3 regions of the Pseudomonas sp. No.21 genome follow, and region 3 is predicted to be linked to each of the others. Evidence: predicted binding sites of a transcription regulator. Region 3 holds the regulator's gene; each other region holds the start of a gene.
The links. Region 3 encodes sigma-54, which starts transcription at its own class of promoters, with help from an activator protein. Its sites were predicted from a motif close to ANTGGCATNNANNTTGCTNT; they were not measured.

Region 1 (3,270 bases), on a different contig from region 3:
CCAAGATGGACCAGCACCAGCTGACCGAGGAAGGCTACTACGGCATCTACGGCAAGGCCGGCGCGCGCATGGAAATGCCGGGCTGCTCGCTGTGCATGGGTAACCAGGCACGCGTGGCGTCGAACTCCACCGTGGTTTCGACCTCCACCCGCAACTTCCCGAACCGTCTGGGCGATGGCGCCAACGTCTACCTGGCCTCCGCCGAACTGGCGGCAGTCGCGTCCATCCTGGGCAAGCTGCCGACCGTCGAGGAGTACATGGAGTACGCGAAGAACATCGACAGCATGGCGGCCGACGTCTACCGCTACCTGTCCTTCGACCAGATCGCCGAGTACCGCGAAGCCGCTGCGAACGCCAAGATCCCGGTCGTTCAAGCCTAAGCCTCACCGGCCATGAAGAAGCCCCGCCCCGTGCGGGGCTTTTTCATGGGCGCGATTTGCGCCGAGCACCACACTCACAAACCCCGTGGGAGCGAATTCATTGGCTCTGTCTGCGCTAGCTGGTGTGGTTTTAATGCAAGCGCTCAAGCACGGCCCTTTCCGGGCGCCCAAGGGTTCGTGCCACCTCCGCCGCATGGGTTTCGCTTCGCTCTACACCATCCTACGAAAGCCACCAGCCGCGGTGTACACCCGCTGGTGATGCGCACATCGATGTGAGGATTCGAGTGAAGAAAGTTGGAGCAGCCGCCAACGCCCCTTCCCAGGAGGCCGAGCGAATCGTCGTGAAACGAAGCGAAGCGTAGTAACAGCCGAAGGCTGGCCCGAAGGGCGAGCGTAGCGAGTAACGATGATGGAGCGAGGGGAGTCTGGCGAAGCCAGACCCGTATGGAGGGGCAAGTTTTTTGGTTCCTTTTCACCGGGCTGGCGTTCCAGCGATTGGAAAAGGGACTCGCCCGGGGGGGCGAAACCAGAAGCACCAGCAAAGCTCGGCAATCAGCTGGACTCAAATCTTCTAGCAACACTTAACGCAGACATAGCCAATTCATTCGCGAAACGCTTCGCTGCCCCAGGTCCGTCGAACCGAGAACCGAACCGAAGAAACGCCACCTCGCCGAACCGTGCCGCACACCACGAATTCGCCCTCCCCCGCCTTGCCAGCCCACCGCCAGCGGCTATGTTCCAAGGAGAAGCGCCCAACCGCTCATTCCAAGGAGTAACACCATGAAGCACTGGATCCTCATCGCCCTCTGCCTGGTCGGCCTCTCCGGCTGCTCCAGCGAATACCTGATCAACACCACCGACGGCCAGATGCTCACCAGCGATGGCAAGCCGCAGCTGGACGAAGACACCGGCATGCTCGAATTCGAGGACAGCGAAGGCCGCAAGCAGCAGATCCCGCAGACCCAGGTGAAGCAGATCATCGAACGCTGATCCGCCCCGCTCCACTCAGCCCCCGCTCCGGCGGGGGCTTTGCTTTCTGCCCCTGGCACATCGCTTGCTTCGTCACTCGCATCAGGCCCGCTCCAACGGCGGGGCGGGCCGCCGGACAATGGCGTCGTCATCGGTCATCGCACCCCGCGATAGACCGGGGCGGCGCCTTTTCGTTGATGGGATGGCGACAGCATGAGCGACGACCGACTGCACACACGCAATGACAACCTGGCCTGGGTCACCGGCAGCGATGCACCGGAAAAGAGCACGCTGGATCTCGGCTTCATGGCCCTCACCGACTCGGCCTCGCTGGTCGTCGCCGCCACCCAGGGCTTCGCCCAACCCTATGGCCTGACCCTCAACCTCAAGCGCCAGGCCTCCTGGGCCACCCTGCGCGACAAGCTGCTGGCCGGCGAGCTGGACGCCGCCCAGGCACTCTATGGCCAGGTCTACGGCATCCACCTGGGCATCGGCGGCAGCGCCACCGCCATGGCCATCCTCATGGGCCTGTGCCAGAACGGCCAGGCCATCAACCTCTCCGAACCCCTGCGGCGCGCTGGCGTGACCACTGCCGAGGCACTGGCCGCCCACGTGCGCCAGGGTGGTGCACGGCTGACCTTCGCCCAGACCTTCCCCACCGGCACCCACGCCATGTGGCTCGCCTACTGGCTGGCCGCCCATGGCATCCACCCGCTGCACGACGTCAACAGCGTGGTGGTGCCACCCTCGCAGATGGTCGCCCACCTCCAGGCCGCGCGCATCGACGGCTTCTGCGCCGGCGGCCCCTGGGGCGCCCTGGCGGTGGACCAGAGTCAGGGCTTCACCCTCGCCACCAGCCAGATGATCTGGCCCGACCACCCGGAGAAGGTCCTCGGCGTCACCGCCGCCTTCGCCGAGGCCTACCCGAACACCGCCCGCGCCCTGACCATGGCCGTGCTCGAAGCCAGCCGCTTCATCGAACAGAGCGAGGAAAACCGCCGCAGCGCGGCACAACTCATCAGCGGCGCCGAGTACGTCGACGCACCGCTCTCGGCCATCGAGCCGCGCTTCCTCGGCCACTACCGCGACGGCCTGGGCAACGCCTGGGAAGACGCCCACCCGCTGCGCTTCTTCGACGGTGGCCGGGTCAACATGCCCTACCTCTCCGACGGCATCTGGTTCATGACCCAGTTCCGCCGCTGGGGCCTCTTGCGCGATGACCCGGACTACCTCGGCGTCGCCCGCCAGGTGCAGCGCCTCGACCTCTATCGCCAGGCCGCCGAGGCCCTTGGCATCGAAGTCCCCGGGCCGATGCGCAGCGCCACGCTGATGGACGGCATCACCTGGGATGGCAGCGACCCGGCCGGCTACGCGCGCGGTTTCCGCCTGCACGCCCTCGCCGGCACACCCTCCGCCCTCGCCCTGTAACCGGACGGCCACCCTATGCTGCGCATCCTGCTGATCAACGACACCGCGAAGAAAGTCGGTCGTCTTCGCACCGCCCTGGTCGAAGCCGGCTTCGAGGTCATCGACGAATCCGGGCTGACCATCGACCTGCCCGCACGGGTCGAGGCCGTGCGCCCCGATGTCGTGCTCATCGACACCGAATCCCCGGGGCGCGATGTCATGGAACAGGTGGTGCTGGTCAGCCGCGACCAGCCCCGCCCCATCGTCATGTTCACCGACGAGCACGACCTCGGCGTCATGCGCCAGGCCATCCAGGCCGGCGTCAGCGCCTACATAGTCGAAGGCATCCACGCCCAGCGCCTGCAACCGATCCTCGACGTCGCCATCGCCCGCTTCGAGAGCGACCAGGCCCTGCGCGCGCAGCTCAACGCCCGCGAGCAGCAGCTCGCCGAGCGCAAGCGCGTGGAGCTGGCCAAGGGACTGCTGATGAAGATGAAGAGCTGCAACGAGGAAG
Region 2 (3,270 bases), on a different contig from region 3:
GGGCTTGTGACCCAAGGTCCAGGAACGCTCTCCGGTTACGAAAGGGTTGCCGTGGCCCATTACCGCCGCTGTGCGGCTTTCCCAACTTTTCTCCCAGGTAGAAACAGGGTGCTGTCGATCCCAGGCCATGAGCAGTTGCTGCTGCTTTCGGGACATGGACAGGCCATAACGGTCGTACATGTAGAAAGTCGCCCGCGCGACCAGCCCTTTGACTGCATTCCGAGGCTCTGCAGCGCGCGCACGGAAGTCGACCTTGGTAATGCAAGCGCCGTACTGTGAGACGCTACCGCTTACCATGCCGTATTGGTAGTTGCTGCGGTCGCCGTTCACTTCGCCTACGGCGGGGTAGAGGTTGAACAGATCAGCTTCCATAGCCCTGAACACAGGGTCATCGGCTACGCAGTTTTTCCGGCCCCCATTCTGCCAACACTGACGCTGGTGCCCGAACACCCAGGCTGGAACAATGTGCTCCCACTCAATGCGGTCAGCCCGCGACTGCTGCTTGCGGGTTTCATACCCGCAGGACTCCGGATTAATCCTGCCGCCAGACTTCCCAGCCCAATCCCACTTGCAACCACAGTAGAGCTCGCCATCTGCGCTCTGGGCACGATCGAAGAAGATCTTCTGCTTGGCCACTACCTTCGCCGCTGTGAAGTTTGAAGGCGGCTCGCCCAGAGCGGTGATCGAGAAGAGTAAGGCGAGGGCTAAGGTCAGGAAGCGGATCATGGAGGAGGCGAGTACCACAGGAAAGGGCGGACATTCTAGAATGCCGGCTCGGGTGCTGTGGAGACAGCACCTCCTCCCGCCTCCTGATTCCAGTGGAAGTCGTTACTGGAGAGGCTGTCGTCTTAGCGCTCGGTCTAGTACCACGCCGGCACGTGCGGCTCGATGTCCTTTTCCCCAACCATCCAGTCCAGCATCGGAGCCGTGCCATAGGCAACCACGCCGCGAAAATTTCACCGCACATGTCGGTACCAGTGGTATCCGGGTCGGCTGAGCGACCATGAAGCCAGCACTCTGCTCAATTTAGCAAAAAAACTGCTTGACGACATTTGATGCGACGCAGCGGGAATTCGAAGCCGCTGGTGAGGATGGCGCTGCGGACGCGGTCCTTGCTCTCCTTCACAGCCGTTTCCGGCAGGCCGACCAGGGCCAGCGAGGGCAGGCCGTTGGTCAGGTGCGCCTCGACCGTGACGGCCGGCGCTTCCACGCCCACCTGGGCGCGGCTGTGAACGAGGGCCAGGGACATGATCACTCCTTGATCGCTGTCACCGGCCGCCGGGGTCATTCGGTCGGCGGCGGTGTCGGCGTGGCTTCGAGCTCGGCGACCTTGGCTTCCAGGGCCTCGAGGCGGGCGCGGGTACGGGCGAGGACGGCCATCTGGCTGTCGAATTCCTCGCGGCTGACCAGGTCGAGCTTGCTGAAGGCGCTCTGCAGCAGGGCTTTGAACTGGGTTTCGAATTCGGCGCGCGGCAGCGGGGTGTCACCGCTGAACAGGCGGGAGGCGTGGGCACCGAGGGCGTCTAGCAGGGCTTTGGGCGGCAGCATGATGGACTTCCATGGACAGGCGGTGCGCAGTCTACCACGGGCGGTGGCGGGCTGATCCGGATGGGCGGCGCACGATTTTTGAGCAACGGCCGATCCTCCGCTGCGCCAAGTTGGTGCGTGTCGTCGGTGCCGCGACGGCCGCCGAGGGGGCATACGGCCAGTATCTGCTTGAAAAGAAGCGCTTTTGACGGAGCTGGCAAGCTTTCTGCTTTAGGGCTCATGACGCATGCACCGATGCAGTACCGGTGTGTCGGGCGAGGCGGGGGAGTGTTTCGCCGGAAGCGGTTGGTTTGCGTTCGAAGTGGCCGAGCCAGGGCGGTTCGACGCGTTACAAAGCCAGACACTGCGCTTAGACTTGAGCCGGGTTCGTTTTTCCTGGGGCAAGTCCACCAATACGGGAGAGAGTTTCATGAAGCTAGTCACTGCCATCATCAAGCCGTTCAAACTCGATGACGTGCGCGAGTCGCTGTCCGAGATCGGCGTGCAGGGCATCACCGTTACCGAGGTCAAGGGCTTCGGTCGCCAGAAGGGTCACACCGAACTGTACCGTGGCGCGGAATACGTGGTCGATTTCCTGCCCAAGGTGAAGATCGATGTCGCCATCGCCGACGATCAGCTGGACCGCGTGATCGAGGCCATCACCAAGGCAGCCAACACCGGCAAGATCGGTGACGGCAAGATCTTCGTCGTCAATCTGGAACAGGCCATCCGTATCCGTACCGGCGAAACCGGCACAGACGCGATCTAAGCCTCCGAACCCCAACGCCCCAGGAGAAAACAACATGACTCTGCGTAAAGCCGCAGGGCTAGGAGCCCTTTTGTCCCTCGTCACCCCCGGCCTGGCCATGGCCGCCGACGAGGTCGTGCTGAACAGTGGTGATACCGCGTGGATGCTGACCGCGACCGCGCTGGTGCTGTTCATGACCATCCCCGGCCTGGCGCTGTTCTACGGCGGCATGGTGCGTTCCAAGAACATCCTCTCGGTAATGATGCAGTGCTTCGCCATCACCGGCCTGATCAGCATCCTCTGGGTCATCTACGGCTACAGCCTGGCCTTCGACACCACCGGGATGGAACAGGGCGTCGTCAACTTCAACTCCTTCGTCGGTGGCTTCGGCAAGGCCTTCCTGTCCGGCCTGACCGTCGACAGCCTGACCTCCGCCTTCCCTGAAAGCGTGTTCATCACCTTCCAGATGACCTTCGCCATCATCACCCCGGCCCTGATCGTCGGTGCCTTCGCCGAGCGCATGAAGTTCTCCGCGATGCTGATCTTCATGGCCATCTGGTTCACCCTGGTATACGCGCCGATCGCCCACATGGTGTGGAGCGGCAACGGTGGCCTGATGTGGGACTGGGGCGTACTGGACTTCGCGGGCGGTACCGTGGTGCACATCAACGCCGGTGTCGCCGGCCTGGTGGCCTGCCTGGTCCTGGGCAAGCGCAAGGGCTACCCGACCACCCCGATGGCCCCGCACAACCTGGGCTACACCCTGGTCGGCGCCGCCATGCTGTGGATCGGCTGGTTCGGCTTCAACGCCGGCTCCGCGGTCGCCGCCAACGGCACGGCCGGCATGGCCATGCTGGTGACCCAGATCGCCACCGCCGCCGCCGCCCTGGGCTGGATGTTCGCCGAGTGGCTGACCCACGGTAAGCCGAGTGCCCTGGGCATCGCTTCCGGCGTGGTCGCAGGCCTGGTCGCCATCACCCCGGCCGCCGGTACCG
Region 3 (3,270 bases):
ATCAAGCAGATCATCCACCACCTCAAGGCGAAGGGGATCGGCGTGCTGATCACCGACCACAACGTCCGCGAGACCCTGGACATCTGCGAAACCGCCTACATCGTGAATGACGGCCAACTCATCGCCGAAGGCAGTGCGGAAGAGATCCTGGCCAACCAGCTGGTCAAGGAAGTCTACCTGGGGCACGAATTCCGCCTCTGAAGGCCAGCCCTGCACGCAGAAGTTGCGAGCAGTAGAAAAATCATTCAAGGTCAGGCATATAATTTGCTTCCTGGTGGCGCCTCGGCGCCCTGTAGTGGATGGCGCATGCGCGCCGGCGAATAAGGTGCTAAGCCCCCTGCCATGAAACCATCGCTAGTCCTGAAGATGGGCCAGCAGCTGACGATGACCCCGCAGCTGCAACAGGCCATCCGCCTACTCCAACTGTCCACCCTGGATCTGCAGCAGGAAATCCAGGAGGCACTGGAGTCCAATCCCATGCTCGAACGCCAGGAGGAAGGAGAGGACTTCGACAACTCCGACCCCATGGCCGAAAGCGAGCAGCAGCCCAACTCCGCCAGCCAGGAATCCAGCTTCCAGGAATCCAGCGTTCCCACTTCCGAGAGCGAGAGCCTCGAAGACGGCGAGTGGCACGAGCGCATCCCCAGTGAGCTGCCCGTGGACACCGCCTGGGAAGACGTCTACCAGACCAGCGCCAGCAGCCTGCCCAGCTCCGATGATGACGAATGGGATTTCACCTCCCGCACCTCGGTCGGCGAGAGCCTGCAGAGCCACCTGCTGTGGCAGCTCAACCTGGCGCCCATGTCCGATACCGATCGCCTGATCGGCGTCACCCTCATCGACTGCATCAACAATGACGGCTACCTGGAGGAAACCCTCGAGGAAGTCGTGGAGGCCTTCGACCCCGAGCTCGAGGTCGAGCTCGACGAAGTCGAGGTTGTCCTGCGTCGTATCCAGCAGTTCGAGCCGGCGGGTGTCGGCGCTCGCGACCTGCGCGAATGCCTGCTCCTGCAGCTGCGCCAGTTGCCGGCCAAGACCCCATGGCTGAGCGAGGCCCAACGCCTGGCGGGCGACTATCTCGACCTGCTGGGCAGTCGCGACTACAGCCAGCTGATGCGCCGCATGAAGCTCAAGGAAGATGAGCTGCGCCAGGTGATCGAGCTGATCCAGGGTCTCAATCCGCGTCCCGGCTCGCAGATCGAAGCCAGCGAACCCGAGTACGTCGTGCCGGATGTCATCGTGCGCAAGCACAACGAGCGCTGGCTGGTGGAACTGAACCAGGAAGCCGTCCCTCGCCTGCGCGTGAACCCGCACTACGCCGGCTTCGTCCGCCGCGCCGACTCGAGCGCCGACAACACCTTCATGCGCAACCAGTTGCAGGAAGCACGCTGGTTCATCAAGAGCCTGCAAAGCCGCAACGAGACCCTGATGAAGGTGGCGACCCAGATCGTCGAGCACCAGCGCGGTTTCCTCGAATACGGCGACGAGGCGATGAAGCCCCTGGTGCTGCATGACATCGCCGAAGCGGTGGGCATGCACGAATCGACCATTTCGCGCGTCACGACCCAGAAATTCATGCACACCCCCCGTGGCATATACGAGCTGAAATACTTCTTCTCCAGCCACGTCAGCACCTCCGAAGGCGGTGAATGCTCGTCCACCGCCATCCGCGCGATCATCAAGAAACTGGTCGCGGCGGAAAATGCCAAAAAGCCGTTGAGCGACAGCAAGATCGCTGGTTTACTGGAAGCACAGGGTATCCAAGTGGCCCGCCGCACAGTCGCCAAGTACCGGGAATCCCTCGGGATAGCGCCTTCCAGCGAACGCAAGCGGCTGATGTGACGCGGATTGATCCACGCCAAAGTGTTCCGGTGGCAGGCCCGTTAGCCTGTCTCTTACACACGGGCAATAAGGAGAAAGCGGTATGCAAGTCAACATCAGTGGACATCAACTGGATGTGACCGACGCCCTGCGCGACTATGTCGTCGAGAAGTTCGACAGACTGGAGCGCCACTTCGACAAGATCACCAATGTGCAGGTGATCATGCAGGTGGAGAAACTGAAGCAGAAGATCGAAGCCACCCTGCACATCGCCGGTGGCGAGGTCGTGGCCAATGCGGAGCATGAAGACATGTACGCGGCCATCGACCTGCTTACGGACAAACTCGACCGCCAACTGATCAAACACAAGGAAAAGCAGCTGAACCGCCAGCAGGGCGCAACCGCCCGCTGACATTCCCCTTCCTATGATCCGACTTGAGCAAATCCTGACCCCCGGCCGTTCCCTCGTGAACGTGCCGGGCGGCAGCAAAAAACGTGTCCTGGAACAGATCGCCAACCTGGTTGCTCGCGAACTTCCCGACCTCGACTCGCAAGATATCTTCGAAAGCCTGATCGCCCGGGAGAAACTCGGCTCGACAGGTTTCGGCAACGGTATCGCCATCCCCCATTGCCGGCTTCCCGGCTGCGCCGCGCCCATCAGCGCCGTGCTGCGCCTGGAGGCCCCCGTCGACTTCGACGCCATCGACGGCGCCCCGGTGGACCTGCTGTTCGTACTGCTGGTCCCCGAAGCCGCTACCGACGAGCACCTGGAATTGCTCCGCCAGATCGCCAGCATGCTGGACCGCACCGAAGTGCGCGACCGCCTGCGCGTGGCGCAGAGCAGCGACAGCCTGTATCAGGTGGTAGTGGACGTCCAGAACGGACGCTAGGACCTTGCCATGCGCCTGATCATCGTCAGCGGCCGTTCAGGCTCAGGCAAGAGCACCGCCCTCGACGTCCTCGAGGACAACGGTTTCTACTGCATCGACAACCTGCCCGCCGGCCTCCTCCCCGAACTGGCCGAGCGCGCCCTGCTGCAGACCGAACTGCTGCATCCGCAGGTCGCCGTGTCCATCGACGCACGCAACCTGCCCAGCCAGCTCAAGCGCTTCCCCGAATTGCTCGAAGAAGCCCGCACCCGCCATATCCAATGCGACGTGCTGTACCTGGACGCGGATGACGAGACCCTGCTCAAGCGCTTCTCCGAAACCCGCCGGCGGCACCCGCTGACCAACGAGGACCGCTCCCTGGCCGAAGCCATCCTCGACGAGTCGAAGCTGCTCGCGCCCATTTCGGACCTGGCCGATCTGAAGATCGACACCACCCACCTCAACCTCTATCAGCTGCGCGACAGCATCAAGCTGCGCCTGCTGAACAAGCCCGAGCCGGGCACCGCCTTCCTCGTCGAGTCCTTTGGCTTCAAGCGTGGGATGCCGGTCGATGCCGACC

Region 1: ACYJSS_RS09685 (CmpA/NrtA family ABC transporter substrate-binding protein) is a predicted target of sigma-54. The motif match lies at 1,422-1,441, and genes of this name have one in related genera.
Region 2: glnK (P-II family nitrogen regulator) is a predicted target of sigma-54. The motif match lies at 1,741-1,760, and genes of this name have one in related genera.

Annotation. Positions count from the first base shown of each region.
Region 1 covers NZ_BAAJNO010000004.1:275,794-279,063, forward strand. The annotation lists gene acnB (bifunctional aconitate hydratase 2/2-methylisocitrate dehydratase) at 1-380, shown strand, start outside; gene ACYJSS_RS09680 (YgdI/YgdR family lipoprotein) at 1,161-1,370, shown strand; gene ACYJSS_RS09685 (CmpA/NrtA family ABC transporter substrate-binding protein) at 1,563-2,777, shown strand; gene ACYJSS_RS09690 (ANTAR domain-containing response regulator) at 2,793-3,270, shown strand, end outside.
Region 2 covers NZ_BAAJNO010000005.1:339,454-342,723, reverse strand. The annotation lists gene ACYJSS_RS12490 (endonuclease) at 1-726, opposite strand, end outside; partial or broken gene ACYJSS_RS12485 (magnesium chelatase domain-containing protein) at 1,055-1,249, opposite strand; gene ACYJSS_RS12480 (accessory factor UbiK family protein) at 1,285-1,548, opposite strand; gene glnK (P-II family nitrogen regulator) at 1,958-2,296, shown strand; gene ACYJSS_RS12470 (ammonium transporter) at 2,331-3,270, shown strand, end outside.
Region 3 covers NZ_BAAJNO010000006.1:283,679-286,948, forward strand. The annotation lists gene lptB (LPS export ABC transporter ATP-binding protein) at 1-201, shown strand, start outside; gene ACYJSS_RS14455 (RNA polymerase factor sigma-54) at 343-1,842, shown strand; gene hpf (ribosome hibernation-promoting factor, HPF/YfiA family) at 1,925-2,233, shown strand; gene ptsN (PTS IIA-like nitrogen regulatory protein PtsN) at 2,247-2,711, shown strand; gene rapZ (RNase adapter RapZ) at 2,721-3,270, shown strand, end outside.